Regions from separate parts of the Mycobacterium sp. NGS58 genome, predicted to be linked through region 1. Evidence: predicted binding sites of a transcription regulator. Region 1 holds the regulator's gene; the other holds the start of a gene.

Evidence for each region. Region 1 encodes LexA, which represses DNA repair genes until DNA is damaged. Its sites were predicted from a motif close to CGAACANNTGTTCG; they were not measured.
Region 2: a site for LexA is predicted at 2,755-2,768, ahead of AC5Y4H_RS24565 (error-prone DNA polymerase). Genes of this name have one in related genera too.

Annotation. Positions count from the first base shown of each region.
Region 1 covers NZ_JCALCO010000008.1:68,198-82,807, reverse strand. Annotated here, with positions in the region: gene miaB (tRNA (N6-isopentenyl adenosine(37)-C2)-methylthiotransferase MiaB) at 1-617, shown strand, start outside; gene AC5Y4H_RS10065 (Rv2732c family membrane protein) at 605-1,246, shown strand; gene AC5Y4H_RS10060 (DUF349 domain-containing protein) at 1,253-2,578, opposite strand; gene AC5Y4H_RS10055 (DMT family transporter) at 3,172-4,149, shown strand; gene AC5Y4H_RS10050 (class III extradiol ring-cleavage dioxygenase family protein) at 4,204-4,896, shown strand; gene miaA (tRNA (adenosine(37)-N6)-dimethylallyltransferase MiaA) at 4,905-5,864, shown strand; gene dapF (diaminopimelate epimerase) at 5,869-6,741, shown strand; gene hflX (GTPase HflX) at 6,788-8,239, shown strand; gene AC5Y4H_RS10030 (acyl-CoA dehydrogenase family protein) at 8,375-9,535, shown strand; gene AC5Y4H_RS10025 (LGFP repeat-containing protein) at 10,167-12,374, shown strand; gene lexA (transcriptional repressor LexA) at 12,390-13,088, opposite strand; gene AC5Y4H_RS10015 (LysM peptidoglycan-binding domain-containing protein) at 13,382-13,876, shown strand; gene nrdR (transcriptional regulator NrdR) at 14,025-14,489, shown strand; gene AC5Y4H_RS10005 (peroxynitrite isomerase) at 14,539-14,610, shown strand, end outside.
Region 2 covers NZ_JCALCO010000038.1:2,034-16,643, reverse strand. Annotated here, with positions in the region: gene AC5Y4H_RS24565 (error-prone DNA polymerase) at 1-2,740, opposite strand, end outside; gene AC5Y4H_RS24560 (wax ester/triacylglycerol synthase family O-acyltransferase) at 2,909-4,255, shown strand; gene otsB (trehalose-phosphatase) at 4,297-5,457, shown strand; gene AC5Y4H_RS24550 (MaoC/PaaZ C-terminal domain-containing protein) at 5,460-6,326, opposite strand; gene AC5Y4H_RS24545 (histidine phosphatase family protein) at 6,464-7,177, shown strand; gene AC5Y4H_RS24540 (SDR family oxidoreductase) at 7,288-9,300, shown strand; gene cmaA1 (cyclopropane mycolic acid synthase CmaA1) at 9,301-10,188, opposite strand; gene AC5Y4H_RS24530 (nucleoside hydrolase) at 10,222-11,256, shown strand; gene AC5Y4H_RS24525 (hypothetical protein) at 11,253-11,705, shown strand; gene kasB (3-oxoacyl-ACP synthase KasB) at 11,859-13,112, shown strand; gene AC5Y4H_RS24515 (acyl-CoA carboxylase subunit beta) at 13,146-14,567, shown strand.

The DNA of each region.
Region 1 (14,610 bases):
TCGGCATCATCGACCGCGTCCGGGCCGCCATGCCGCACGCCGCCATCACCACGGACCTGATCGTCGGATTCCCCGGAGAGACCGAAGAGGACTTCGCCGCCACGCTCGACGTGGTGCGCCGTGCCCGGTTCTCGGCCGCGTTCACCTTCCAGTACTCCAAGCGGCCCGGCACCCCCGCCGCCGACCTCGACGGGCAGATACCGAAAGCCGTTGTGCAGGAACGGTATGAGCGGCTGATCGAACTGCAGGAGGCGATCTCGCTGGAGGGCAACCAGGCCCTGATCGGACAGACCGTCGAACTGCTGGTCGCCACGGGCGAAGGGCGCAAGGACAGCCGAACCGCGCGGATGACCGGGCGGGCCCGTGACGGCCGGCTGGTGCACTTCGCCGTCGACACGCCCCCCGACGCCCCGGTGCGGCCCGGGGACGTCATCACCACGGTGGTCACCGGGGCCGCGCCGCACCACCTGATCGCCGACGCGGGGGTCGTCACGCATCGCCGCACCCGGGCGGGTGATGCGCAGGCCGCCAAACAACGCCCTGGCGGCGTCGGCCTCGGCATGCCCGCCGTCGGGCCGCCCGTCGGCCCACCCGAACCCCTTGGATGTGCACTGTGAAAAAAGAAATGGACAACGACGACATACAGCTCGGCGCCCTGCGGACCGAGATCGAGGCCGCAGAACGTCGGGTGGCCCGAGGAATCGACCCCGGCCCACGAGCCTTTTTCGTGTCGATCCTGGTGTTCGTGCTGCTCGCGTCCTTCGTCCTGCCGCACACCGGCGACGTGCGCGGCTGGGATGTGTTATTCGGTAGCCACCACGCCGGCGCGGCCGCCGTGGCCCTGCCGTCGCGCGTGTTCGCATGGCTGGCACTGGTGTTCGGCGTGGGCTTCTCGATGCTGGCGCTGGTGACGCGGCGCTGGGCGCTGGCCTGGGTGGCGTTGGCGGGCACCGCCATTGCGGGCGCCGCGGGCATGCTGGCGATCTGGTCGCGTCAGACCGTTTCCGCGGGGCACCCGGGACCCGGCTGGGGCCTGATCGTCGCTTGGCTCACCGTGCTCGTGCTCATCTACCACTGGGCACGCGTGGTCTGGTCGCGCACCATCGTGCAGCTCGCCGCCGAGGAGCAGCGGCGCCGCGTCGCGGCGGCGCAGCAGTCGATCACCCTGCTCGACGGCCTGGACAACCCGGCCACGCCCGCAGCCCCGGAGACCCGCGACGATCCCGGCGCCGACAAAGGGGCCTGACCTCCGCTAGGGCTTGCGGGTCAGGGCGTCGACGGCCGCCTGCGCCCACTGCCGCCACTGCTCGGCGTTGGCCTTGGCCTCTTCGGCCTCCTTGGTCCGCCCCGCCACCGCGGCCTTCTGAGCCTGCTGTTCGTATTGCTCCGCGCGGGCCTGGAATTGCTCGGCCCGAGCCTGCGCCTGCGGGTCAGACCAGCCCGTGTCCCCGGCGTCGCGCACCTTCTTCTCCACCGCACGCAGCCGCCGCTCCAACTCGGCGGACCGCTCGCGCGGGACTTTGCCGATCGCGTCCCACTTCTCGGTGATCGTGCGCAGCGCCGCGCGGGCGGCGTCGTGGTTGCTGGTGTCGAGCTTCTCCGCCTCGGCCAGCAAGGCCTCCTTGGCGGTCGCATTAGCCCGGAACTCGGCGTCCTTTTCCGCCGTCACCGCGTTACGCGCGGTGAAGAACACGTCCTGGGCGGCCTTGAAACGCCGCCACAGCGCGTCGTCGACCTCCCGGGTCGCCCGCCCGGCCGCCTTCCACTCGGTGAGCAGCTTGCGGAATTCGGCGCTGGTCGCGGTCCAGTCGGTCGAGTCGGACAGCGCTTCGGCCCGCTCGCACAAGCGTTCCTTGGCCTGGCGGATCCCCGAGCGTTCCCGGTCCAGCTCGGCAAAGTGCGATCCCCGGCGCCGGTTGAAGGTTTCCCGGGCCGCGGAGTACCGCTTCCACAACGCGTCGTCGACCTTGCGGTCCACCCCGCTGATCGTCTTCCACTCGTCGAGGATCGCGCGGAACCGGTCGCCCGCGGCCTTCCACTGCGTCGCGTTGGCGGCCAACTCCTCGGCCTCCGCGGCCAGGGCCTCCTTGCGGGCGGTCTGCGCGGCCCGATGCTCCTCGCGCCGGGAGCGGTCCGCGGCGACGGCCGCCTCGGCGTGTTCGACGATGGTGCTCAACCGGCTCGCCAGCGCGTCGATATCGCCGAGCACGGCGGCGGTCGGCAGCGCCTCGGTCAGCTCGGCCGCATGGGCCCTGATCTTGCGTGCGTCACCCGTCCCGGAGGTCAGGCGCTCCTCCATCAGGGTGACCTCGGTGGCCAGGTCATCGAAGCGACGGCCGAAGTGGGCGAACGCCGCCTCCCGATCGCCGGCCTGCCAGGAGCCGACGATGCGCTCGCCGGCGGAGCTGATCAGCCATACCGTGCCGTCGTCGTCCACGCGGCCGAACTGGTGCGGATTGCTGGGCGGCGGCATCACCAGTGGGTGAGCGGTGGTGGGCCGCGGAGTCGGCCGGGGACCGGGACGTGGTCCCGGACGCGGCGCGGGCCGAGCTGAATCGTCGCGAGGCTCGTCCGTCATGCGCTCGTCACTACCCTTTCCCAACCCGTCCGCGCGGTCCATGTCCCGCGCGCCTGCCGCGCGTAGCGGCACCGTCTTCCTGCGTCTGCCGGATGCCCGTCGCCGGGTTCTCCCAACAGGTGCTTAACAGTATTCAAGCAGCTTGCTCTGGCACGCGCCGCCACCTTCCCATTCCCGACCGACCCGACGGCATCGCGCGTGTTGCGCTTCGAATCGTGCACCGGGCGGGACGTGACGCACGCGCCCGGAGATGCCGCACGCGCGGGCGCGGTCGCCGACTCGCCGAACGGGTCAGGGCGATGTTGTGACGCTGATCGCATCGCATGCGGTACGGCGGGCCGGTAAGCGGCTGGTAGCGGGCGCCGCGGTGGCACGGGCTTAGCCGGCGCTCGCCGCCGGCTGTGTCGTTCTCTTAGAGTTCTCCCACGCGTTACATAGATTGCTGAAGTAATAGTTGAACGGTTACCTGCGGCGTTATTCGCAACGTGTTGAACGTCATAGATTCGTAGTTGAACTGAACGCGAATTGTGCGTGTATTTGCTTGCGCCACGGGGAAAGCTGGGTCGAACGGTCTTAAGGCGGAGGGGTCGGTCATGTCAAAAGTTGACGTCGCGGCGTTACTGGCTTTGTGTGCGGCCCTGGCATCGGCGGTCGGCGACGTCATCCGTCAGCGCTCCGCGCACGAGATCACCGACAAGCCGGTCGGCCACCTAGAACTGTTCCGGATGTCGCTGCGGGACACCCGCTGGTGGCTGGGCGGCCTGGCCGCGATCACCAACTACAGCCTGCAGGCCGCCGCCCTGGCGTGGGGTTCGGTCGTCCTAGTGACCGCGCTGCAGGTGACTGCCCTGCTGTTCGCTCTGCCCATCTACGCGCGGCTGGCCCATCACCGGGTGAAGCCCCGGGAGTGGGCGTGGGCGCTCACCCTGGCCGCCGCCCTGGCGGTCGTCATCATCGTCGGCGATCCCGCCGCCGGGCACCAGCGCGCGCCGCTGCAAACCTGGATGATCGTCGCCGTGGTCATGGTGCCGCTCCTGGTGGCCTGCGTGGTGACCGCGCGGCTGCGCGCCGGCAGCCCGTTCTCCGCCGTGCTGCTCGCGGTGGTGGCGGGCTCCTCACTGGCGCTGTTCGCGGTGCTGACCAAGGGTGTCGTCGAGATGTCCGAGAACGGCCCGCTGCGTGTGCTCACGTCGCCGGAGTTCGTGCCCTGGCTGCTGGTGGCCCTGGCCGGGATGATCTTCCAGCAATCGGCCTTCCGCGCCGGCGCGCTGACCGCCTCGTTGCCGACGATGACGGTGGCCAAGCCGGTGGTCGCCGGCCTGCTCGGGGTGCTGGTGCTGGGCGAGACGCTGAACGCCAACGGCCCCAAGGCTTTCGTGCTGATCGGGGCGGTAGCGGTGGTGCTCATCGCCACGATCGCACTGGCCCGCGGCGAAGCCGCCACCATCGACCGGGCCGAGCCAGGGTCAGGTGGTGCCCCGCGAGAAGTACCGGCCCCGGAGGTGACCGAGGCCGACGGCTTCGGTCCCTTCAGTGACCGTCTGGTTGTGGCGGACAGCTTGCGTCGTTGATGCCCGGCTGCCCGGGCACACCGAACTGATGCCCGGGCACGTTAGTTTGGTGGCGTGCTGAGCGCCATCGCGATCGTCCCGTCGGCGCCGGTCCTCGTCCCCGAACTCGCCGGAGCGGCCGCCGCCGAGGTGGCCGACCTCGCCGCGGCGACGCTTGCGGCGGCCGCATTGCTGCCCGACCGCTGGGTGGCGATCGGGACGGGCCCCGACGACGGCCTGCTGAGCCCTGATGCGGTGGGCACCTTCGCGGGTTTCGGCGCCGACGTACGCGTCCGGCTTTCGCCGTGGGCCGACGAGGCCGCCGCACCGGTTGCGTTCCCGGTCTGCGCGCTGCTGGCCGGCTGGGTGCGCGGCCAGGCGCAGCCGCACGCCAGCGCGCAGGTCCGGATCTATCGCACCGATATTGACGCCGACGCAGCACTGGACCGCGGTAAACGTCTGCGCGCCGAGATCGACGGGCTGGCCGAGCCGGTGGGGGTGCTGGTCGTCGCCGACGGCGCGAACACGCTGACACCGGCCGCCCCCGGCGGGTACAACCCGGACAACGCCGCCGCGCAACAGGCGCTGGACGACGCGCTGGCCCTCGGCGATATCGCCGCGCTGTGCCGCCTGCCGCGCCAGATCCTGGGGCGGGTCGCATTTCAGGTGCTGGCCGGAGTGGCCGAGCCCGGACCCCGATCGGCCAAGGAGCTGTACCGCGGAGCGCCCTTCGGGGTGGGTTACTTCGCCGGCGCCTGGCAGCTGTGACGGCCGCCGTGCGCCCCCTGGCGATCATCGGCCCGACCGGCACGGGCAAGTCGCAGTTGGCCCTCGACTTTGCGGACCGGGTCGAGCGGCTCGGCGTCCGCGCCGAGATCGTCAACGCCGACGCGATGCAGCTCTATCGCGGCATGGACATCGGCACCGCCAAGCTGCCCGTCGACGCCCGCCGCGGCATCCCGCATCACCAGCTCGATGTCCTCGACGTCACCGAGACCGCGACGGTCGCCCGCTACCAGGGCGCCGCCGCCGCCGACGTCGAAGCCATCGCGGCCCGGGGTGCGCTGCCGATCATCGTGGGCGGCTCCATGCTCTACATCCAGTCGCTGCTCGACGACTGGTCGTTTCCCGCCACCGATCCCGCGGTGCGCGCGCGCTGGGAGCAGCGCCTGGCCGAGATCGGGGTGCGCGAACTGCACGCCGAGCTGGCCCGGCGCGACCCCGCCGCGGCGGCGTCCATTCTGCCCACCGATGCCCGACGCACGGTGCGGGCGCTGGAGGTGGTCGAGCTGACCGGTCGCCCGTTCGCCGCCTCCGCGCCGCAGATCGGCGCGCCCAGGTGGGACACCGCCATCGTCGGGCTGGATTGCGACACAACACTTCTCGATGAGCGTCTGGCCCGCCGCACCGACGCCATGTTCGACCGGGGCCTGGTCGGCGAGGTGATCGCGCTGCTCGACAAGGGCCTGCGCGACGGGGTCACCGCCTCGCGCGCGCTGGGCTACGCCCAGGTGCTGACCGCCCTGGATGCCAGCGGTCCGGCGGGCCCCAGCGCCGATCAACTGCGGGACGCGCGCGAGCAGACCTTCTTCGGCACCCGACGCTACGTCCGGCGCCAGCGGTCCTGGTTTCGCCGGGATCACCGCGTACGGTGGCTCGATGTCGGTGCGGCGAGCCCGGCGGAGGACACCGCGGTCGTCGACGCCGCCCTGCGGGCGTGGCGCCACGTATCCTGAGCAGGTGAATTTCGCGAAGGGCCACGGCACCCAGAACGACTTCGTGGTGCTGCCGGACCCCCAGGCCGAGCTGAGCCTGACCGAGTCGCGGGTGGTCGCGCTCTGCGACCGGCGCCGCGGTCTGGGCGCCGATGGGGTGCTGCGCGTCACCACCGCCGGTGCGGCGCTGTCCGCCGGCGTGCTCGACCGGGTGCCCGACGGAGTGGGCGCCGGCGACTGGTACATGGACTACCGCAACGCAGACGGGTCCGTCGCCCAGATGTGCGGCAACGGCGTGCGGGTCTTCGCCCACTACCTGCGAACCAGCGGTATGGAGTCCCGCGACGAATTCGTGGTCGGGTCGCTTGCGGGTCCGCGGCCGGTCGCGGTGCACCGCGTCGACGCGACGACCGCCGACATCAGCGTCGACATGGGCAAGGCCAACACGCTGGGCCCGGGCGAAGCGGTCGTGGGCGGCCGGCGGTTCGCGGGCCTGGCCGTCGATGTGGGCAATCCGCACCTGGCCTGCGTGGACCCACAACTGACGGCCGAGGCGCTGGCGGCGCTGGACGTCGCCGCGCCGGTGAGCTTCGATCGCGCCCAATTCCCGGACGGGGTGAATGTCGAGATCCTCACCGCACCGGACGATGGGGCGGTGCACATGCGCGTGCACGAGCGGGGAGTGGGCGAAACGCGCTCGTGTGGCACCGGAACGGTTGCGGCCGCGGTCGCCGCGCTGGCCGGTGCCGGCGCGGCCACCGGCACCCTGACCGTGCGCGTGCCCGGCGGCGACGTCGTCGTCACCATCACCGACGCCACCAGCTTCCTGCGCGGACCGTCCGTATTGGTAGCCCATGGAGAACTCAGCGAGGAATGGTGGCGCGAACAGCAGCGTTAAATCAGGTGCGCGACACCGCTTTCGCGTGCATCATCTCTTATTGCCTATGACAGAACCTGAATTTCGCGACCACGCTCCGGCAATCCCGGAGCCCAGCACGGGCGAACTCGCCCTCGAAGATCGGTCGGCGCTGCGCCGCGTCGCCGGCCTGTCGACCGAACTCACCGACGTCTCCGAAGTCGAATACCGCCAGCTCCGGCTCGAGCGGGTCGTCCTGGTGGGCGTGTGGACCGACGGCACCGCCGCGGACAGCGAGGCCAGCATGGCCGAGCTCGCGGCGCTGGCCGAAACCGCCGGCTCCGAGGTGCTCGAGGGGTTGATCCAGCGCCGTGACAAGCCCGACCCGTCGACCTACATCGGTTCGGGCAAGGCGGCCGAACTGCGCGAAGTGGTGCTGGCGACCGGCGCCGACACCGTCATCTGCGACGGTGAACTCTCCCCGGCGCAGCTGACCGCACTGGAGAAGGCGGTCAAGGTGAAGGTCATCGACCGCACCGCCTTGATCCTCGACATCTTCGCCCAGCACGCCACCAGCCGGGAGGGCAAGGCGCAGGTTTCGCTGGCCCAGATGGAGTACATGCTGCCGCGGCTGCGTGGCTGGGGTGAGTCGATGTCGCGGCAGGCCGGTGGCCGTGCCGGCGGCAGCGGGGGAGGCGTGGGCCTGCGCGGTCCCGGTGAAACCAAGATCGAGACCGACCGGCGGCGCATCCGCGAGCGCATGGCCAAGCTGCGCCGCGAGATCAAGGACATGAAGCAGGTCCGCGACACCCAGCGCAGCCGGCGGGTGCACAGCGATTTGCCTGCGGTCGCCATCGTCGGCTACACCAACGCCGGCAAGTCGAGCCTGCTCAACGCGCTGACCGGGGCCGGAGTGCTGGTCCAGGACGCGCTGTTCGCCACCCTGGAACCCACCACCCGACGCGCCGAGTTCTACCCCAATTCCAAGACGCCCGGCTCTTATGTGCTCACCGACACCGTCGGATTCGTCCGGCACCTGCCCACCCAACTGGTCGAAGCCTTCCGCTCCACGCTGGAAGAAGTGGTCGACGCCGACCTGTTGGTACACGTCGTCGACGGCTCCGACGTCAACCCGCTGGCGCAGATCAACGCGGTCCGCCAGGTGGTCTCGGAAGTCGTCGCCGATTACGGGGCCGACCGCGATGGTGCCGCGCCCCAGGAGCTGGTGGTGGTGAACAAGGTCGACGCCGCAAGCGATTTGACGCTGGCCAAGCTTCGCCATGCCCTGCCGGGCGCCATGTTCGTGTCCGCGCGCACCGGCGACGGTATCGACGCCCTGCGCCGCCGGATCGCCGAGCTCGCCGTTCCGGCCGACACCGCCGTCGACGTGGTGATCCCGTACCACCGCGGCGACCTGGTGGCCCGCTTGCACGCGGACGGGCGCGTCCAGCACGAGGAGCACAACGCCGAGGGCACCCACATCCGGGCGCGGGTTCCGCTGGCCCTGGCCGGCAGGTTGCGCGAGTTCTCCGCGTCCTGAACGCACCCGGGGAACTCCGCGGCGCTCGCCGTCCCGACCTGCTCGACCCGACGCTAGGCGACCCCGCCGGCTGTCTACCAACCGTCCGGTTGGTATATCTTGGGCTGCAGGAATCCCAGTCGCCGGAGGTCTTTCATGAGCAGCGCCATCAAATACCAGCGCACTCTTTTCGAATCAGAGCACGACCTGTTCCGCGAGTCCTACCGCGGCTTCCTCGAGCGCCACGTCGCGCCGTACCACGACGAGTGGGAGAAAGAGAAGATCGTCGACCGCGGTGTGTGGCTCGAGGCCGGCAAGCAAGGCTTCCTCGGCATGGCGGTGCCCGAAGAGTACGGCGGCGGCGGCAATCCCGACTTCCGGTACAACGCGATCATCACCGAGGAAACCACCGCCGGCCGCTACAGTGGCATCGGTTTCGGCCTGCACAACGACATCGTGGCGCCGTACCTGTTGGCCCTGGCCACCGAGGAGCAGAAGCAACGCTGGCTGCCGAAGTTCTGCACCGGCGAGCTGATTACGGCGATCGCGATGACCGAACCGGGAACTGGTAGCGATCTGCAGGGCATCAAGACCCGTGCCGTCAAGCAGGGCGACCATTACGTGCTCAACGGCTCAAAGACCTTCATCACCAACGGAATCAACTCCGACCTCGTGATCGTGGTCGCGCAGACCGACCCGGAAAAGGGCTCTCAGGGCTTCTCGCTGCTCGCCGTCGAGCGGGGCATGGAGGGCTTCGAGCGCGGGCGCCACTTGGACAAGATCGGGCTCGACGCCCAGGACACCGCCGAGCTGTCGTTCACCGACGTCCAGGTGCCGGCCGAAAACCTGCTGGGCAAGGAGGGCATGGGATTCATCTACCTCATGCAGAACCTGCCGCAGGAACGCATCTCGATCGCCATCATGGCCGCCGCGGCCATGGAGCAGGTGCTCGACCAGACCGTGCAGTACACCAAGGAGCGCAAGGCATTTGGCAAGCCGATCGGCAGTTTCCAGAACAGTCGCTTTGTGCTGGCCGAGCTGGCCACGGAGGCGACCGTGGTCCGCATGATGGTCGACGAGTTCCTCCGCCTGCACCTGGACCACAAGCTGACGGCTGAGCAGGCCGCGATGGCCAAGTGGTACTCGACCGAAAAACAGGTCCATTTGATCGACCGCTGCCTGCAACTGCACGGTGGCTACGGCTACATGCGTGAATATCCCGTTGCCCGTGCCTATCTGGATGCGCGGGTGCAAACGATCTACGGCGGCACGACCGAGATCATGAAGGAAATCATCGGCCGCGGCCTCGGCGTCTAGCATTTCGTTTGCTGGATCGCGGGCAGCGATCGCAACACCCGCGGACGATATCGGCGCAGGGATGTGCGGCAATCGCTGCGCGCGACGGAGATTCGTCTGCTGTCTCGCACCGCGCCGCGAGCGTCAAACCGAGCTGATTGTTCGGGGGTAGAGCGTGAATGCGCTGATGGCTCACGTACCGTCGGCGCATGTGTTTCGGGTGCGCCGACCGTGACATCGCGCATTGTCAGCCCCGTGCTCGCGCTACCGGCTCATGCCCGCCGCGCGACCGCGGCCTTCGCAATTCTGGTGTGCGAGTCGGCAGTCCGGCGGCATCACTCGATGGGGCATTCCCGCCGCATTTCCGTGCGATATCCGCGACACCACGCGAACGGTGCCAGGGCGGATCGCGATTGGGCCATGGGCCGGCATCATTTCGACATCGGTGGGGTATCCGTTTTTGTAAAATTCGTGATTTGACTTCGCATTTCTTCTTGGCTGGAGCAAAGTTATGCGAGCCCGACGATAAGGCCGATCGAGCGCGGGTCCATTTCCGGCGCAAGTACCGCCCGGTCGCCGGTTATGCAGGTGTAGTCGCAGAAAGAGCCATGTCCGCCGGCTGGGAGGCTTGGTGAAGGTGCAGAGAGGTCACATGCGCAAGCTGATCGGAAGCGCGCTGGTCAGCTTGACGACCACCGCACTGGCCGCGGTATTGCTGGCCCCCACCGCGGTGGCGAGTCCGATAGGCGACGCCGAGGCGGCGATCATGGCCGCATGGGATAAGGCCGGCGGCGACACCTCGCCATTGGGCGCCCGCAAGGGCGACGTATATCCCGTCGGGGATGGTTTCGCCCTGGACTTCGACGGCGGCAAGATGTTCTTCACCCCGGCGACCGGAGCCAGGTTCGCCTACGGACCCGTCCTGGAGAAATACGAGTCGCTGGGCGGCCCGGCCGGCAGCGATCTGGGCTTCCCGGCCATCGACGAAGTTCCGGGTCTCGCCGGCCCGGACAGCCGGGTGATCACCTTTTCGGCCAGCGACAAGCCGGTGATCTTCTGGACGCCCGAGCACGGCCCGCACGTGGTGCGCGGTGCTCTGAACACCGCCTGGGACAAGCTGGGCAGCTCGGGCGGGGTTCTCGGTGTGCCGGTCGGCGACGAGACCTACAGCGGTGAGGTGTCCTCACAGAAATTCAGCGGTGGCCAGGTCTCGTGGAACCGGCAGACCAAACAGTTCACCACCGAACCGCCGGCGCTGGCCGACCAGCTCAAGGGCCTGCAGGTGGCGATCGATCCCACGGCGGCGATCAACACCGCCTGGCGCGCGGCGGGCGGCCCCACGGGACCATTGGGCGCCAAGCAGGGCGGGCAATACCCGGTCGGCGGCGACGGCATCGCCCAGAACTTCGCCGGTGGCAAGGTGTTCTTCACCCCGGCCACCGGCGCGAACGCCCTCAAGAGCGACATCCTGGCCAAGTACGAGTCACTGGGCGGGCCGGTCGGCAGCGACCTGGGATTCCCCACCACCAACGAAACCGACGGCAACATCGGGCGTTCCAGCCGCATCGCCACCTTCTCCGCGGCCGACAAGCCGGTCATCTTCTGGACGCCCGACCACGGCGCCTTCGTTGTGCGTGGGGCGATGAAGGTTGCGTGGGACAAGCTGCGCGCTCCGGCCGGCAAACTCGGTGCCCCGGTCGGCGACCAGGCCGTGACCGGCGACGTGGTCTCCCAGCAGTTCACCGGCGGCAAGATTTCGTGGAACCGGGCGAAGAACACGTTCAGCACGGAACCGTCCAACCTGGCGCCGCTGCTGTCCGGCCTGCAGGTGTCGGGTCAGGACCAGCCGAGCAATTCGGCCATGCCGGCGCATGCCAAGAAGTCCGCCTGGCACTGGTGGTGGCTGGTGGCCGCCATTCCGGTGGTGGCGCTGCTCGTGCTGTTGGCGTGGTTACTGTTCGTTTCCCGGCGGCGCCGGCCCGTCCACGACGAGGCCGCGGCCTACGCGCCGGGCCGCCGGGGGGACTTCGGCTACGACCCCGACGATCGCTGGGGGCACGACGACGCTGACGTCAGCGCGGACTCGTTCGGGCTCGGCGCGACGCACCAGCCTGAACCGGAACCGGACGCCGGGCGGGTCAGCTGGCAACGTCAGCGTCCTGCCGAAAGCGACTACGGGTTCGAGGAGGAAGACCCCGACGCGGTGGACACCGACTCGATCCCGGTCGTCTCCGGGGAGATGCTGGCAGAGGCCGACTATTCCGAGGCCGGGGCCGACTACACGGACTACACCGACGCCGTCCCCGAGGTTGCCGAGCCCGAGACGGCGGACGACGCCGCCTACGCCGACGCGGACGGCCCCGACGCGGCTTATGTGGCGGAGACGTATCCGTACGACGAGTCTCCCGACGTCGCCGTTCCCAGCACCCCGCCGGAAGGCGACGCCGTGGACGGCGCCCTGGAAACCGCTGAGCCGGAAGACGAATACCTTGACCTCGCCGCGCCGGAACCGGATGTCGAACCGGCAGCGGACACCGCGACGGAAGCCGACGTGGCGGACACCGCGGTGGGAGCCGCCGTGGTCGCCGATGCGGTCGAGGCCGGGCGTCCGGCACGAAGCGGCCGGCACGCCGCGGACGACGCCTCGGAGAACGGCCTGGCTGGACCGGACGGGCGACCGACGATCCACCTGCCGCTCGATGACCCGTACCAGGCGCCCGACGGATACCCCATCAAGGCCAGTGCTCGCTACGGCTTGTACTACCTGCCGGGCAGCGATCTGTATCAGGACACGCTCGCCGAACTCTGGTTTTCGAGCGAAGAGGTCGCGCAGGCCAACGGCTTCACCAGGGCTGACTGACTCAGCCCGCGCGCGTCAGACCTTGCGGATGACGGTGACGACCTTGCCCAGCACGCTCGCATCGTTGCCCGGGATGGGATCGAACGCGGGGTTGTGCGGCATCAGCCACACCTGACCGCCGGCGCGCTTGAACGTCTTGACCGTGGCTTCGCCGTCCAGCATCGCCGCGACGATGTCGCCGTTGTCGGCGACGTTCTGCTGACGGACCACCACCCAGTCGCCGTCGCAGATCGCGGCATCGACCATCGAGTCGCCGACGACCTTGAGCAGGAAGAGCGTGCCTTCACCGACCAATTCGCGCGGCAGGGGAAAGACGTCCTCGACGGCCTCTTCGGCCAGGATGGGTCCGCCGGCCGCGATGCGCCCGAGCACTGGGACGAACGTCGGCTCCGGCAAGGCGTCCGAGCCGGCCACCTCGGTGGCGGGCGCCGCCACGTCGTCGTCGGCCCCGCGGACATCGACGGCTCGCGGACGGTTCGGGTCGCGGCGCAGGTACCCCTTGCGCTCGAGGGTGCGCAGCTGGTGCGCGACCGATGACGTCGACGTCAGACCGACTGCGTCGCCGATCTCCCGGATGCTCGGCGGGTAGCCGCGGCTCGTGACCGAGGCGCGGATGACATTCAGAATGGTGCGCTGCCGTTCGGTCAGCGAGGAATCCACGGAGTGCAGCCGACCCTCGGGGCCGGCCGATGAAATGTCGTTGCTGTCGCCCATGGCACTGAATGTAGCCGCACCGCGAACGAGAATCAAACATGTGTTCGAGTGGCGTGTCGCGTCGTTCGGCCGCTCGGCGGAAAGCGTCCGAATTCGCGCGAATCACAAATGTGTAACTCTTCGAGATATCGGGTATTTGTGTCCTCGTGACAGTGGTAGAGGCCGACGAACTTGTCGGTGGTGTGATCTAGCGTTTGCTCGTGCGACACGCTTCGCTCAAATGTTCGGATTCGAACATACAGGCGATTACTGTCGAACACACGAGCGAGAGCTAGTTGACCGGAGGAAAGAAGATGACAGTCATCCACACGCCAGCGCCGCGGACCAGCAGTCTTCGGCGCCCGATCAATGGACCCGTCCAGGGGGCTCGCTACGGACGGGACGGGCTGGCCCGGTCCCGCCGGCCCGTGCCGTCGCGGCCGGCGGGCGCCGCCACGCGCTACTACGGCACCGGGGTGGCAATGTCGGTCGCTCCGCACCGCAGGCGCGCCACTACCTGGGCGTCGACGATTGGGCTGGCGCTGGCCGCCGGCGCAATCACGCTGTGGCTGGGCCTCGTCGCAAACGTCGGTCAGGTGCTCAACGGCGATTCCACGAACTCGGCGGCCCACGTTCCCGACCGGCTCGCCGTCGTCCGTGTCGACGCGGGGGAGTCGCTGCAGGATTTCGCGCACCGGGTGGCGCCCGGCGCGCCGACCATCCAGGTCGCCGACCGCATCCGCGAACTCAACGATCTTCGCTCGCCCAACCTGATGGCGGGCCAGACCCTCATCGCCCCGGTCGGCTGAGCACCGTTGTGCAGAAACCGCTTTGGGCCGACAGTTGCTGACGCCGGCGGTGACCCCACACGCCCGGCGGCTCCATTAGCAGTGCTGGTCAGCGCGCGGGTACGCTCAAGGTCCTGCGGTACCTTGTCGGCGCGATGAAGGAGCGGTCATGCATTGTCCGTTCTGCCGCCATCCCGATTCGCGGGTGATCGACTCGCGCGAGACCGATGAAGGCCAGGCCATCCGCCGCCGCCGCTCCTGTCCCGAATGCGGACGACGTTTCACCACCGTGGAGACTGCGGTCCTGGCGGTGGTCAAGCGCAGCGGCGTCACCGAACCGTTCAGCAGGGAGAAGGTCATCAGCGGCGTCCGCCGGGCCTGCCAGGGACGTCAGGTCGACGACGATGCGCTGAACCTGCTGGCCCAACAGGTCGAAGACACCGTCCGTGCCGCGGGCTCGCCGGAGATACCCAGTCACGAGGTCGGTTTGGCCATTCTCGGGCCCCTGCGCGACCTGGACGAAGTCGCCTACTTGCGGTTCGCCTCCGTGTACCGGTCGTTCGAGTCCGCGGACGATTTCGAACGCGAGATCCAGGCCCTGCGCGATCACCGCGGAGTGGCAGCCCCAGGCTGACGCCGCCGGCCGTCCCGGCCCGCATCGTCACCGGGCTAGGCTCGCTCTCATGCCCATTGACTTGCATCCCGACCTTGCGGCGCTGGCCCCGCTCCTTGGGACCTGGTCCGGCAAGGGAGCG
Region 2 (14,610 bases), on a different contig from region 1:
CCTCGGTCTGCGGCACGGACAGCTGCAGCCGGGTCGTCAGGTCCAGCAGGGATACGAAGGGGCCGTTGATCTTTCGCTCGTCGACCAGCCGCTCGGCGAGGTCGTCGCCGATATGGCGGACCGCGCCAAGACCGAGGCGGACCTCGGTTCCGGCGTTGTGCAGGGTGGCGTGCGCCAGGCTGGCGTTGACGTCCGGGCCGTGCACCGTCACGCCGTGCCGACGGGCGTCGGCCACCAGCGATTGCGGCGAGTAGAACCCCATCGGCTGGGCCCGCAGCAGCGCCGCGCAGAACGCCGCCGGGTGGTGCAGCTTGAACCACGACGAGTAGAACACCAGCGACGCGAAGCTCAGCGCGTGGCTTTCGGGAAAGCCGAAATTGGCGAAGGCTTCCAGCTTTTCGTAGGTGCGGTCGATCACCTCGTCGTCGGCGCCGTGCAGCGTGCGCATGCCCTCGTAGAACCGGCCGCGCAACCGTCGCATGCGCTCGGTCGAGCGCTTGGACCCCATGGCGCGGCGCAGCTGGTCGGCCTCGGCGGCGCTGAATCCGGCGCAGTCGACCGCGAGCTGCATCAGCTGCTCCTGAAAGAGCGGCACTCCCAGCGTCTTTCGCAGCGCCGACTCCATCGATGGGTGGTCGTAGACCACGGGGTCCAGTCCGTTGCGCCGGCGAATGTAGGGATGCACCGAGCCGCCCTGGATGGGGCCGGGGCGGATCAGCGCGACCTCCACCACCAGGTCGTAGAAAACCCGCGGCCTCAGCCGCGGCAGCGTGGCCATCTGCGCGCGCGACTCCACCTGGAACACGCCGACCGAATCGGCGCGGGCCAGCATCTCGTACACCGCCGCCTCGGAGAGGTCGAGGTGGGCCAGGTCCACCTCGATCCCCTTGTGCTCGGCCACCAGGTCGATGGCATAGTGCAGCGCCGAGAGCATCCCCAGCCCGAGCAGATCGAATTTGACCAAACCGATTGCCGCACAGTCATCTTTGTCCCACTGCAGCACGCTGCGATTCTCCATGCGCGCCCACTCCACCGGGCACACGTCGGCGATGGGGCGGTCGCAGATCACCATGCCGCCGGAATGAATGCCCATGTGGCGAGGCAGGTTCCGGATCTGGTTCGCCAGGTCGACCACCGGTTCGGGGATGCCGTCGGCATCGGGTGAGTCGGCCAGGCCGTTCCAGTGGCTGATCTGCTTGCTCCACGCGTCCTGCTGCCCCTGCGAAAAGCCCAGGGCGCGGGCCATGTCGCGCACCGCGATCTTTCCCCGGTAGGTGATGACGTTGGCGACCTGGGCGGCGTAGTCGCGGCCGTATTTGTCGTAGACGTACTGGATGACCTTTTCGCGCTGATCGGATTCGATGTCCATGTCGATGTCGGGGGGACCGTCGCGGGCCGGCGACAGAAAGCGCTCGAACAGCAACTCGTTGGCCACCGGGTCGACGGCGGTGACACCAAGGGCGTAACAGACCGCGGAGTTGGCGGCCGATCCCCGGCCCTGGCACAGGATATTGTTTTCCCGGCAGAACCGGGCGATGTCGTGTACCACCAGGAAATAGCCCGGAAACGTCAGCCGGGCAATGACTTTCAGTTCGTGTTCGATCTGCGCATACGCGCGTGGCGCGTGCTCGGCCGACCCGTAACGATCGCGCGCCCCGGTCATGGTCAACTGCCGCAGCCAGCTGTCCTCGGTGTGCCCGGCGGGCACGTCGAACGGCGGCAGCTGCGGCGCGATGAGCGCCAGCCCGAACGCGCACTGCTCGCCCAGCTCGGCGGCCGCGGTCACCACATTAGGGCCCCCAAAGGGCACATGCCCGAACAGCCGGGCCATCTCCTCACCGGAGCGCAGGTGCGAACCGCCCAGCGGAGCCAGCCACCCGGCGGCCGAATCCAGCGACTGCCGGGCCCGGATGGCGCCCATCGCCATGGCCAGCCGCCGTCGCGACGGCCCCGCGAAATGCGCACCGGTGGTGGCGACGACGCCGACACCGAAGCGCGGGGCCAGCGCGGCCAGCACCCCGTTGCGTTCGTCGTCGAGCGGTTGACCGTGATGGGTCAACTCGATGCTGACCCGGTGAGCCCCGAACCGATCCACCAGATCGGCCAGCGCGCGCTCCGCCGCCGATGGGCCGCCCTCGGAAAGCGCTTGGCGGACATGCCCTTTGCGACACCCGGTCAGGATGTGCCAGTGCCCACCGGCGGCCTCGGTAAGCGCGTCGAAATCGTAACGGGGCCTGCCCTTCTCGCCACCGGCCAGATGCGCCGCGGCCAGTTGCCGCGACAGCCGCCGGTAACCCTCGGCACCGCGGGCCAGCACCAGCAGGTGCGGACCGGGCGGATCCGGCTGCTCGGTGCGGGCGCCCGGGCCCAGCGACAGTTCGGCGCCGAACACGGTGCGCATGTCGAGCTCGGCCGCCGCTTCGGCGAACCGCACCGCACCGTACAAGCCGTCGTGGTCGGTGAGCGCCAGGGCGCGCAGGTCCAGCCGGGCCGCCTCCTCGACCAGCTCCTCGGGTGTGCTCGCGCCATCCAGGAAGCTGAACGCCGAATGCGCATGCAGTTCGGCATAAGCGACGGACGAGCGGGACGCCCGGCCGTCATCCGGCGGCTGGTAGGTCGCGCGCCTGCGCGACAGCGGGCCGTCGGATTCCGGGCCCGCCGACTCCCCGGCATGACGCGGCTTGCTGTCGAGCACCCGCTCCATTTCCGCCCAGCTCGGCGGTCCGTTGAACCAGCCCACGGGCCCGAGTATATCGAACTGGTGTTCGATTTGACCCCGGCGCAGCACAACGGTTGTTAAGCCGCTCTTCAACTCTTAAACAAGCTCTTAACGTGCGGGTACTACCGCGGACCGCGGGGCCGACAGATACTGGCACAAGTTCAAGAAAGCGGACTAACGGGAGCCGGCATGGCACAGACACTGGACACGGCGTTCCTGCAGGCCCACGATCCGGATCGGCATGCGGGCTTGGCCATCGGCGCGGTCGCCATCGTCGACGGCACCGCGCCCGACTACGAGCGGCTCAAACACCTTCTGGCGGAACGCATCCAGCCGATCCCTCGGTGCACGCAGCTGCTGCGGGCGCATCCGCTGAACCAGGAATGGATCGACTGCCCGGACTTCGACCTGGCCCACCACATGCGCCGGATAGCCATTCCCGACCCCGGCGACGAGGCCGAACTCTCGCGGGCCATCGCCCACGCCCTGGAGCGGCCCCTCGATCTGGACCGCCCACCGTGGGAGTGCTGGGTCATCGAGGGCCTGATCGGCAACCGGTGGGCAATCCTGATGAAAACCCATCACGGTCTGCTCGACGGCAATTCCGCCGCCCGCCTGATCAGCAGGCTGTGTGACGACGCCGACGCCGATACCTTCGCCAACAGCGCTGCGGGAAAACAGGTTTCGCCACCCGCCGCGGCCAGGCCGGGTTGGGTGAACGCGCTCTGGCGGGCTTCGTCGGCAGCCGGCAATCTCACCGGCGCCCTCCTCGGCGCGATGTGGCCGTCCGTGGGCGCCGAGGCGGCCACCGCCTCACGGCGTTACACCACGGTGCGGGTCCCGATCGCCGACGTCGACAGCGTCTGCCGCAAATTCGGTGTCAGCGCCAACGACGTCGCGCTCGCCGCCGTCACCGAGGGGTTCCGCACGGCGCTGCTCGGGCGCGGCGAGGAACCGCGGGCGGACTCGCTGCGCACCCTGGCCCCGATGCCGGTCCGCTCGGCGATCCTCTCGCACCTGCCCGTCGAGCACGACGACCCGGTGCGGCGGTTGCAGACGGTGCACACCAGGTGGCAGGCCAAGCAGATCGCCCAGCCCCGACCGGCCGGCATCGTGGAGTCGATGATCGGTTTCCTGCCAACCGCGTTGCGCAGCAACGCCTTACAGTTGCTCTCCCGCCTTCCGCAGCGCGCGATCGTGACCTTGGCCACCAACGTGCCCGGGCCGCGCCGTCACCTTCGGATGATGGGCCAGACGTTGGAACGGCTGCTGCCGATCCCCCCGACCGCCACGGCGCTGCATACCGGCGTCGCGGTGTTGAGCTACGGCGACGAACTGGTCTTCGGGATCACCACCGAACAGGGCGATGCGTTCGACGTCAAGCAGTTGGCCGCGGGCATCGAGTTGGGCATGGCGCGCCTGGTGGCCCTCGGCGAGGACTCCGTGCTGCTGTTTGCCCGCAGGCGTCCCGCGCGCCGGCTGGCCCGGCCCGTGCCGCCGACGTATCCGTCGGCGCCGGGGCGCGCGCGTCACTGACCCGTTCTCCACGCCGCTGACCACCGTGAGAAGGTAGGTCAATGGGCAAGTCCGGGCCGGTCATCGTCGACCCGCGCCGCCATGACGCGGTGCTGTTCGACACCGACACCGACACCGCGCTGGGCTCCCCGTTGGCCGGACAGTTGCGCGAGACCGGGGTGGGGGCCGCCGTCATTTCGGCGGACGGTCCGGTGCGGGCGGCCAGCGGTCTGCGGGTGCGGCCCGGCCGCTGCGTCGTGGTGGCCGGGGACGCCGCGGGCGTCGAGGCCGCGCGCGCCGCGGGTTTCGCGTTGGTGATCGGCGTCGACCCGGCCGGGCACGGCAACGCGCTACGCGAGGCGGGGGCCGACGGGGTGGTCGCCGATCTGGACGAGCTCACGGTGCGGACCGGCGACCGCCGCATGTCTCAGCTGCCCGATGCGTCGCAGGCCTTGGCCGATGGGCTGGCCGACCGGCGACCGGCCGTGTTCTTCGACTTCGACGGGACGCTCTCCGACATCGTCGACGACCCGGACTCGGCGCTGCCTGTCGCCGGCGCGACCGAAGCGCTCGAAAAGCTGGCCGCGCGGTGCCCCGTCGCGGTGCTGTCCGGCCGCGATCTCGCCGACGTGACGAAACGCGTTGGCGTACCCGGTGTCTGGTATGCGGGCAGCCACGGTTTCGAGTTGACCGCCCCCGACGGCACGCACCACCAGAACGACGACGCGGCCGCCGCCATCCCGGTGCTCGAGCAGGCGGCCGGTCAGCTGCGCGACCGGCTCGGCGCGATCCCCGGTGTCGTGGTGGAACACAAGCGATTCGGGGTGGCCGTGCACTACCGCAATGCCGGACGCGACCGCGTCGGCGAGGTGCTGGCGGCGGTCCGCGCGGCGGGTCGCCGCGACGAGCTTCGGGTCACCACCGGCCGCGAGGTCATCGAGCTGCGCCCAGATTTGGACTGGGACAAGGGAAAAACGCTGCGCTGGGTGATCGATCACCTGCACGAGGCCGGGTCGGGCCCCCTGACACCGGTCTACCTCGGCGACGACATCACCGACGAGGATGCGTTCGACGCGGTGCGCGGCGGGCCCGTCCGGGGCGTGCCGATCCTGGTGCGGCACGGCGACGACGGGGACCGCGCCACCGCGGCGCTGTTCGCGCTGGACAGTCCCGCTCGGGCCGCCGAATTCACCGACCGGCTGGCCGATCAGCTGCCGCGCTGACGCTAGGCGTATTCCACGGCCCCGTCGTCGAGCACCACCCGGGCGTCGGCCCCGTCCGGACCGGAAGCCTCGGTGCGGAACACCGCCTTGCCCGGCTCGGTGCGCCAGATCAGCGTGGTCAGTGTCTCGCCGGGGAACACCGGCGAGGTGAACCGCGAGGCGATCGAGGTGACGTTGGCCGCGACGCCCTGGCCCAGCTCGGACACCAGCGCGCGCCCCGAAACCCCGTAGGTGCACAGCCCGTGCAGGATCGGCTTGGGGAAGCCGGCCAGCTCCCGGGCGAACCACGGGTCGCTGTGCAGCGGGTTGCGGTCACCGGAGAGCCGGTAGATCAGCGCCTGGTCCTCACGCGTGGGCAGCGGGATGCGCGCGTCGGGCTCGCGGTCCGGGAATTCCGGTGCGACCGGCCGCTGACCCGGCATGCCCCCGAAGCCGCCCTCGCCCCGGATGACCAGGGTGGTGAGCGTCTCGGCGATCAGCTGCCCGGAGTCCGGCTCGGTGCCCCGCCCGCGCAACACCAGGATGGCGTTCTTGCCCTCGCCTTTGTCCTGGATGTCGGCGACCTCGGAAACCACCGAGAGCTTGCCCGCGGGCGGCAGCGGTGCATGCAACCGGATGCTCTGCGATCCGTGTAACAACATGGCCCAGTTGAACTTTCCGACCAGGCCGGCCGCGCCGAAGGCCGGGCAGCAGATGACCGCATACGTGGGCAGCACCTGCTGGTCGATGTCGTGGCTGTTCTCGGTGGTGAAGGGCAGATCGTCGACCCCGGCGCCGACACCGAGCGCGTAGAGCAGCGTGTCCCGGTCGGTCCATTCGAACTGCATGGGCTCGGTGACCGCCCCGACGGCACTCGGATCAATCGCCATAAAAGTCTCCTGATCGTTGGTAGGGATCCTCGGTCCACTCTGGCATCCGGCGAATCGGCGGCGCGACTCAGGCCGCGCGGTAACAAACCAGCGCAAACCCTTCCCACCGGAGGCGTCGGCAAGGCAGGCTATCTCCCATGCCCAAGCGCAGCATGATCCGGAAAGCCGCGGTAGCGCTCGCCGCACTCACCGCCACGATGATCGTCGCCGGCTGCGGTGGTTCACCGCAGGCCCGCTCCATCACCGTCACGTTCATCCGGCACGCCCAGTCCGAGGCCAACGCCGCCGGCACCATCGACACCGAGGTGCCGGGGCCGGGCCTGACGCCGGAGGGCAAGGGGCAGGCCGAACAGCTCGCGCACCAACTGGGCCGCAAGGACTTCGACAGCGTCTACGCCTCCACCATGACTCGGGCTCAGCAAACCGCCGCACCGCTGGCCGCCCAGCTCGGCAAGCAGGTGGAGGTCCTGCCGGGCATCCAGGAGATCAACGCCGGCTGGTACAACGGCAAGCCCGAGTCGATGGCGAAGTCGACGTACATGCTGGCGCCGGTGAACTGGCTCAACGGCGACGTCTCCGACAGCATCCCCGGCTCGGTCAGCGGCAAGGAGTTCAACGACCAGTTCACCGGGGCCGTCAACAAGATCTACAACAGCGGCCACCGCAACCCGGTGGTGATCTCGCACAGGAACTCCATCATGTTGTGGACGCTGATGAACGTGCAGAACGCCAAGGACAGCCTGATGGACAGCCACCCGATTCCGAACACGGGTCGCGTGGTGATCAGCGGTAACCCGATGACCGGCTGGACGCTGGTCGACTGGGACGGGATCCGCGACTTCCGCAACTAGTGGCGATCGCAAGCGCGGCGTAGCCGGGCGCAGCGGGTCGCCACCATCGGATCAGTGGCGTAGCCCAGATCACAGTTGACGTGCGCGGCTACCACCGCCACCATGTCTTCATGCGGTATGTCGTTACCGGCGGTACCGGGTTTATTGGCCGCCGCGTCGTGTCTCGCCTGCTGGAATCTCGCCCCGACGCGCAGGTGTTCGTGCTCGTGCGACGGCAGTCGGTCGGCCGCTTCGAGCGGCTCGCCGAACAGTGGGGCGAGCGGGTTAAACCGCTGGTCGCAGGGCTGCCGGAGTTGGAGCTGAGCGACGAGGTCTTCGCCGAGCTGGGCCGGATCGACCACGTGGTGCACTGCGCGGCGATCTATGACATCACCGCCGGCGAGGCCGAGCAGCGGTCGAGCAACGTCGAGGGCACCCGCGCGGTGATCGGGCTGGCGCGGCGGCTGGACGCGACGTTGCACCACGTGTCGTCGATCGCGGTGGCCGGGGATTTCGCCGGCGAATACACCGAGGACGATTTCGACGTCGGCCAGCAACTGCCGACGCCGTATCACCAGACCAAGTTCGAGGCCGAGCTGCTGGTGCGCTCGGCGCCCGGGCTGCGTCATCGCATCTACCGACCCGCCGTGGTGGTGGGCGATTCACGCACCGGCGAGATGGACAAGGTGGACGGGCCGTACTACTTCTTCGGCGTGCTGGCCAAGCTGGCGGTGCTCCCGTCGTTGACCCCGATCCTGCTGCCCGACACCGGTCGCACCAACATCGTCCCGGTCGACTACGTCGTCGACGCGCTGGTCGCGCTGATGCATGCCGACGGCCGTGACGGCCAGACGTTCCACCTGACCGCCGAGGAAACGATCGGCCTGCGCGGCATCTACCGCGGCGTGGCCAAGGCCGCGGGGCTGCCGCCGCTGCGCGGTTCGCTGCCCCGCGCGGTGGCCGCGCCGGTGCTCAAGGTGCGCGGACGCGCCAGAGTCGTGCGCAACATGGCGGCCACCCAGCTAGGCATCCCCGCCGAGGTGTTGGACGTCGTAGACCTGGCCCCCACCTTTGTCAGTGAGAAGACGCGAAACGCTCTGCGGGGCACCGGAATAGACGTTCCGGAGTTCTCCAGCTACGCGCCCCGGCTGTGGCGGTACTGGGCGCAGCACCTGGATCCGGACCGCGCGCGTCGCGACGATCCGCAGGGACCGTTGCGGGGACGACACGTCATCATCACCGGCGCGTCCAGCGGCATCGGCCGGGCGGCGGCCATCGCGGTCGCCGAGCGGGGCGCAATCGTGTTCGCGCTGGCCCGCAACGGCGAGGCGCTGGATGCGCTGGTCGCGGAGATCCGTGCCAATGGTGGTGCCGCCCATGCCTTTACCTGCGATGTCACCGATTCCGCGTCGGTGGAACACACGGTCAAAGACATCCTGGGGCGCTTCGACCACGTCGATTACCTGGTGAACAACGCCGGACGGTCGATCCGCCGCTCGGTGGTCAACTCCACCGACCGGCTGCACGATTACGAACGGGTGATGGCGGTCAACTACTTCGGCGCGGTGCGGATGGTGCTGGCGCTGCTACCGCATTGGCGCGAACGCCGTTTCGGTCACGTCGTCAACGTGTCGAGCGCCGGCGTGCAGGCGCGCAATCCCAAGTACAGCTCCTACCTGCCGTCCAAGGCCGCGCTGGACGCGTTCTCCGACGTGGTGGGTTCGGAGGTGCTCTCCGACCACATCACCTTCACCAACATCCACATGCCGCTGGTGCGCACCCCCATGATCGTGCCGTCGCACCGGCTCAACCCGGTGCCGGCGATCAGCCCCGAACGTGCGGCGGCGATGGTGGTGCGCGGCCTGGTGGAAAAGCCGGCCCGCATCGACACCCCGCTGGGCACGCTCGCCGAGGCCGGCAATTACTTCGCACCGAGGACCTCGCGGCGCGTGCTGCACCAGCTCTATCTCGGCTATCCCGATTCGGCCGCGGCGCGCGGGCTAACCGCCGAACCTGCGCCGACCCCGACTGCGCAGACAGCACGGCGCAAGCCCAGCCGGCCCGTGCGCGCCGTCACTCGGGGCATCCGGGCACCGGGTCCAGTCAAGCGGCTGGTACGCCTGGTGCCCGGCGTGCACTGGTGATCACTTCTGCAGCGTGAACTGGTTGACGTCGATGTATCCGATCCGGAATGCTTCGGCGCAACCGGTCAGGTATTTCATGTACCGCTCGTAGACTTCCTCGGACTGCACCGCGATGGCCTCATCCTTGTGGGCCTGTAGCCCGGCCGCCCAGATGTCGAGCGTCTTGGCGTAGTGCGGCTGCAGCGACTGCACGCGGCTCACGGTGAAGCCGTTCGCGGTGGCGCGCTCTTCGACCATCGGTATCGACGGCAGCCGCCCGCCCGGAAAGATCTCGGTGACAATGAATTTGATGAATCGAGCGAATTCGAACGACAGCGGCATGCCGCGTTCGGCCATCTCCGTCGGATGCAGCCCGGTGATGGTGTGCAGCAGCATGACCCCGTCGTCGGGCAGCAGGTCGTGCGCCAGGCTGAAGAACGCGTCGTAGCGCTCGTGCCCGAAGTGCTCGAAGGCGCCGATGCTGACGATCCGGTCGACCGGCTCGTCGAACTTCTCCCAGCCCTCGAGCAGGATCCGCGCCGACCGAGGGCTCCCGGAGTTCGCGATCAGCTGCTGGACGTGCTCGGCCTGGTTGCGGCTCAGGGTGAGGCCGACGACGTTGACGTCGTACTTTTCCACCGCCCGCATCATGGTGGCGCCCCAACCACAGCCGACGTCGAGCAACGTCATGCCCGGCTGCAGGCCGAGTTTGCCGAGCGCGAGGTCGATCTTGGCGATCTGCGCCTCTTCCAGCGTCATATCCTCGCGCTCGAAGTAGGCGCAGCTGTACGTCTGGGTCGGGTCCAGGAACAGCCGGAAGAACTCGTCCGACAGGTCGTAATGGGCCTGCACATCGTCGAAGTGCGGCGTTAGATCAGGTCCCTCGGGGGGCTCCGACGTTGTTGGCATCGTGCCAGCCTAGCCGCCGGTATGTTGGAAGCAATGAGCTCGCCCGTTTTCGTTGACGTCGATACCGGCGTGGATGATGCGCTGGCGCTGATGTACCTGTTCGCCAGCCCCGACGCCGAAGTGGTCGGCATCGCCTCGACAGGGGGAAACGTTGGGGTGGAGCAGGTTTGCGAAAACAACCTGGGGCTGCTGGAGTTGTGCGAACGCACCGGCATACCGGTTTCCAAGGGCTCCGGACAGACCCTGACCGGACCGATGCGGCTGCCGTCAAAGGTGCACGGCCCCAGGGGATTGGGCTACGCCGACCTGCCACCGGGATCGCAACGGCTCACCGACTACGACTCGGCCGGCGCCTGGGTGCGCGCGGCGCGCGCCCGTCCCGGCGAGCTCATCGGCGTCGCGACCGGGCCGCTGACCAACCTGGCGCTGGCATTGCGGGCCGAGCCCGAGTTGCCGGCGCTGCTCAAGCGGCTGGTGATCATGGGCGGTTCCTACGATCACCGGGGCAACCACACCGCGGTGGCGGAGTGGAACATCAGCGTCGACCCCGAGGCGGCGGCCGAGGTGCTGGCCGCCTGGTGCCCGGAAGTCGTTGGCCAACAGCGACTCCCGCTCCTGTGCGGGCTTGATCTGACGCGCAAGGTGGCGATGACGCCCGATCATCTGGCACGCCTGGCGGCGGCCGCGGAGTCGACGACGACGCGGCTGAGCGAAGATGACGCGCCCGGAACCCGGTCGACGGCGTCCAACCCGCTCATTCGGGTGATCGAGGACGCGATGCGGTTCTACCTGGAGGCCTACCACGAGCTCGGCCACGGGTATCAGGCGCACATGCACGATCCGTTGGCCGCCGCCGTCGCGCTGGATCCCGAACTGGTCGAGGCGCGTCCGGCGACCGTGGACATCGAGCTGACCGGAACGCTGACCCGCGCCATGACGGTGACCGATTGGACGGCCCGTCGAGAGCCCAACGCGCTCATCGGGATTGACGTGGACGCGGCGGCATTTTTCGATCGGTTTATCGAGCGGGTGGGACCGTTCGCACGGCAATTAGGGGGTGTTCGATGAAGATTCGGGCGATCGAGCTGATCCGGGCGGGCTGGGGCACGGTGCTGCTGGCCGCCCCGGGCGAGGTGCTCGAGCACATCCATGGGGTGCGGGTGGACCGTAAGGCGCTCGTCGTCACCCGAATCCTGGGCGCACGCCATCTGACCCAGGCGCTGCTGTCGGGAATCAACCCCGGCCCGGAGGTGCTGGCAGCCGGGGTCTGGGTCGACACCGTGCACTCGGCGACGGCGCTCGGCCTGGCCGCGGTCGACCGGCACCGTGCTCGCGGTGGGGTGACCGACGCCGTCGTCGCGGCGTCGTGGGCGTATCTGGGCTGGCGCCACCTGCGCGCCGGCAAAGCCAGGACCGAAGGCGTGCGCGGCCGCGACCGGCTGGCCCGCACCGTGGTGGGCGCACTGCCCGGTGGCCGCGGGCTGATGGCCCGCGCGCAGGCGGTCCGCGCCGGATAACCCCAGGTGAGCGTCCCTTATCCGCAAAGCGAAGGGCATCCGTCCAACGTTTCTGCCGTTGGGCACGATGACGCATTGTGTTTTCATGTTTTGGTGGGGAGGGAGCTCGACGTCGTGCGTCGAGCTCCCTGGAAGTGAAAGGTTTTGCAGGTCATGACGGAGTTGGTTACCGGAAAAACGTTGCCGAACGTGGTCGTCACTGGCGTCGCCATGACGACCGCGTTGGCCACTGATGCCGAAACCACCTGGAAGTTGTTGTTGGACAGCCAAAGCGGTATCCGCAAGCTCGAGGATTCGTTCGTCGAGGAGTTCGACCTGCCGGTGCGCATCGGCGGGCATCTGCAGGAGGAATTCGACGCCGGACTGACGCGCGCCGAACGCCACCGGATGGGTTACCTGCAGCGGATGTCCACCGTCCTGAGCCGCCGGGTCTGGGAGAACGCCGGCTCCCCCGAGGTCGACCCCAACCGGCTGATGGTGTCCATCGGCACCGGCCTGGGGTCCGCCGAGCAGATCGTGTTCAGTTACGACGATTTGCGGGCTCGCGGCATCAAGGGGGTCTCACCCCTGGCGGTGTCGAAGTACATGCCCGACGGTGCGGCCGTCGCGGTGGGACTGGAGCGGCATGCCAAGGCCGGGGTGATCACGCCGGTGTCGGCGTGCGCGTCGGGTTCTGAGGGTGTGGCGCAGGCCTGGCGCAACATCGTGTTCGGCGAGGCCGACATCGCCATCTGCGGTGGCGTCGAGGTCAGGATCGAGGCGGTCGCGATCGCGGCGTTCGCCCAGATGCGCATCGTGATGTCGACCAAGAACGACGACCCGGCCGGCGCGTGCCGCCCGTTCGACCGCGACCGCACCGGCTTCGTGTTCGGTGAGGCCGGCGCGCTGCTGGTCATCGAAACCGAGGAACACGCCAAAGCCCGCGGCGCCAACATCTTGGCCCGCATCATGGGCGCCAGCATCACCTCCGACGGCTACCACATGGTGGCCCCCGACCCCAACGGCGAACGCGCCGGACACGCCATGAGCCGGGCCATCCAACTCGCCGGGCTGACGCCCGGCGACATCGGCCACGTCAACGCCCACGCCACCGGCACCTCGGTCGGCGACGTCGCCGAGGCCAAGGCCATCAACAACGCGTTGGGCAGCAACAAACCGGCCGTCTACGCCCCCAAAGCCGCGCTGGGCCACTCGGTGGGCGCCGTCGGGGCCGTGGAATCCATCCTGACCGTGCTCGCCCTGCGCGACCAGGTGGTCCCCCCCACGCTCAACTTGGAAAACCTCGACCCCGAAATCGACCTCGACGTCGTGGCCGGCAAACCACGACCGGGCAACTACGAGTACGCGATCAACAACTCGTTCGGGTTCGGCGGACACAACGTGGCCATCGCCTTCGGGCGGTACTAAAACCGAGCAACACCGAATATCAGGAGACCTGCGATGACAATCACGGCCCCCGAGACGGTTGGCGAGTCGCTCGACCCTCGCGACCCGCTGTTGCGCTTGAGCAACTTCTTCGACGATGACTCCGTCGAGCTGCTGCACGAGCGCGACCGTTCCGGCGTGCTTGCCGCCGCGGGGACCGTGAACGGCCTGCGCACCATCGCGTTCTGCACCGACGGCACCGTCATGGGCGGCGCGATGGGCATCGAGGGGTGCACACACATCGTCAACGCCTACGACACCGCCATCGAGGAGCAGAGCCCGATCGTGGGCATCTGGCACTCCGGCGGTGCCCGGCTGGCCGAGGGTGTGAAGGCACTTCACGCGGTGGGCCTGGTCTTCGAGGCGATGATCCGCGCGTCCGGCTACATCCCGCAGATCTCGGTGGTCGTAGGCTTCGCGGCCGGCGGCGCCGCCTACGGGCCGGCCCTGACCGACGTCATCGTGATGGCCCCGGAGAGCCGGGTGTTCGTCACCGGGCCCGACGTGGTGCGCAGTGTCACCGGTGAGGACGTGGACATGTGCTCGCTCGGCGGGCCGGAGACCCACCACAAGAAGTCCGGGGTGTGCCACATCGTCGCCGACGACGAGCTCGACGCCTACGAGCGCGGCCGCCGGCTGGTCGGATTGTTCTGCCAGCAAGGGCATTTCGACCGGGACAAGGCCGAGGCCGGTGACACCGACATCCACGCGCTGTTGCCCGAGTCGTCGCGGCGGGCCTACGACGTGCGGCCCATCGTGACCGCGATCCTCGACGCCGAGACACCGTTCGACGAATTCCAGGCCAACTGGGCGCCGTCGATGGTGATCGGCCTGGGCCGGCTGTCCGGCCGCACGGTCGGCGTGCTGGCCAACAACCCGCTGCGGCTGGGTGGTTGCCTGAACTCCGAAAGCGCAGAGAAGGCAGCACGTTTCGTGCGACTGTGCGACGCATTCGGCATCCCGCTGGTCGTGGTCGTCGACGTGCCCGGCTACCTGCCCGGTGTCGACCAGGAGTGGGGCGGCGTGGTGCGCCGCGGCGCCAAGCTGCTGCACGCATTCGGCGAGTGCACGGTTCCGCGTGTCACACTGGTGACCCGAAAGACTTACGGCGGGGCCTACATCGCGATGAACTCCCGGTCGCTGAACGCGACCAAGGTTTACGCGTGGCCGGACGCCGAGGTCGCCGTGATGGGCGCCAAGGCCGCCGTCGGCATTCTGCACAAGAAGAAGCTGGCCGCCGCCGCGGACCACGAGCGCGAAGCGCTGCACGACGAGCTGGCCGCCGAGCACGAGCGGATCGCGGGCGGCGTGGACAGCGCCATCGAGATCGGCGTGGTCGACGAGAAGATCGACCCGTCGCACACCCGCAGCAAGCTCACCGAGGCCCTGGCTCAGGCGCCCGCGCGCCGCGGCCGCCACAAGAACATCCCGCTGTAAGCCTCGCGCGGCACGGTCGGCCACCAAGGGATGATTCGCCTAC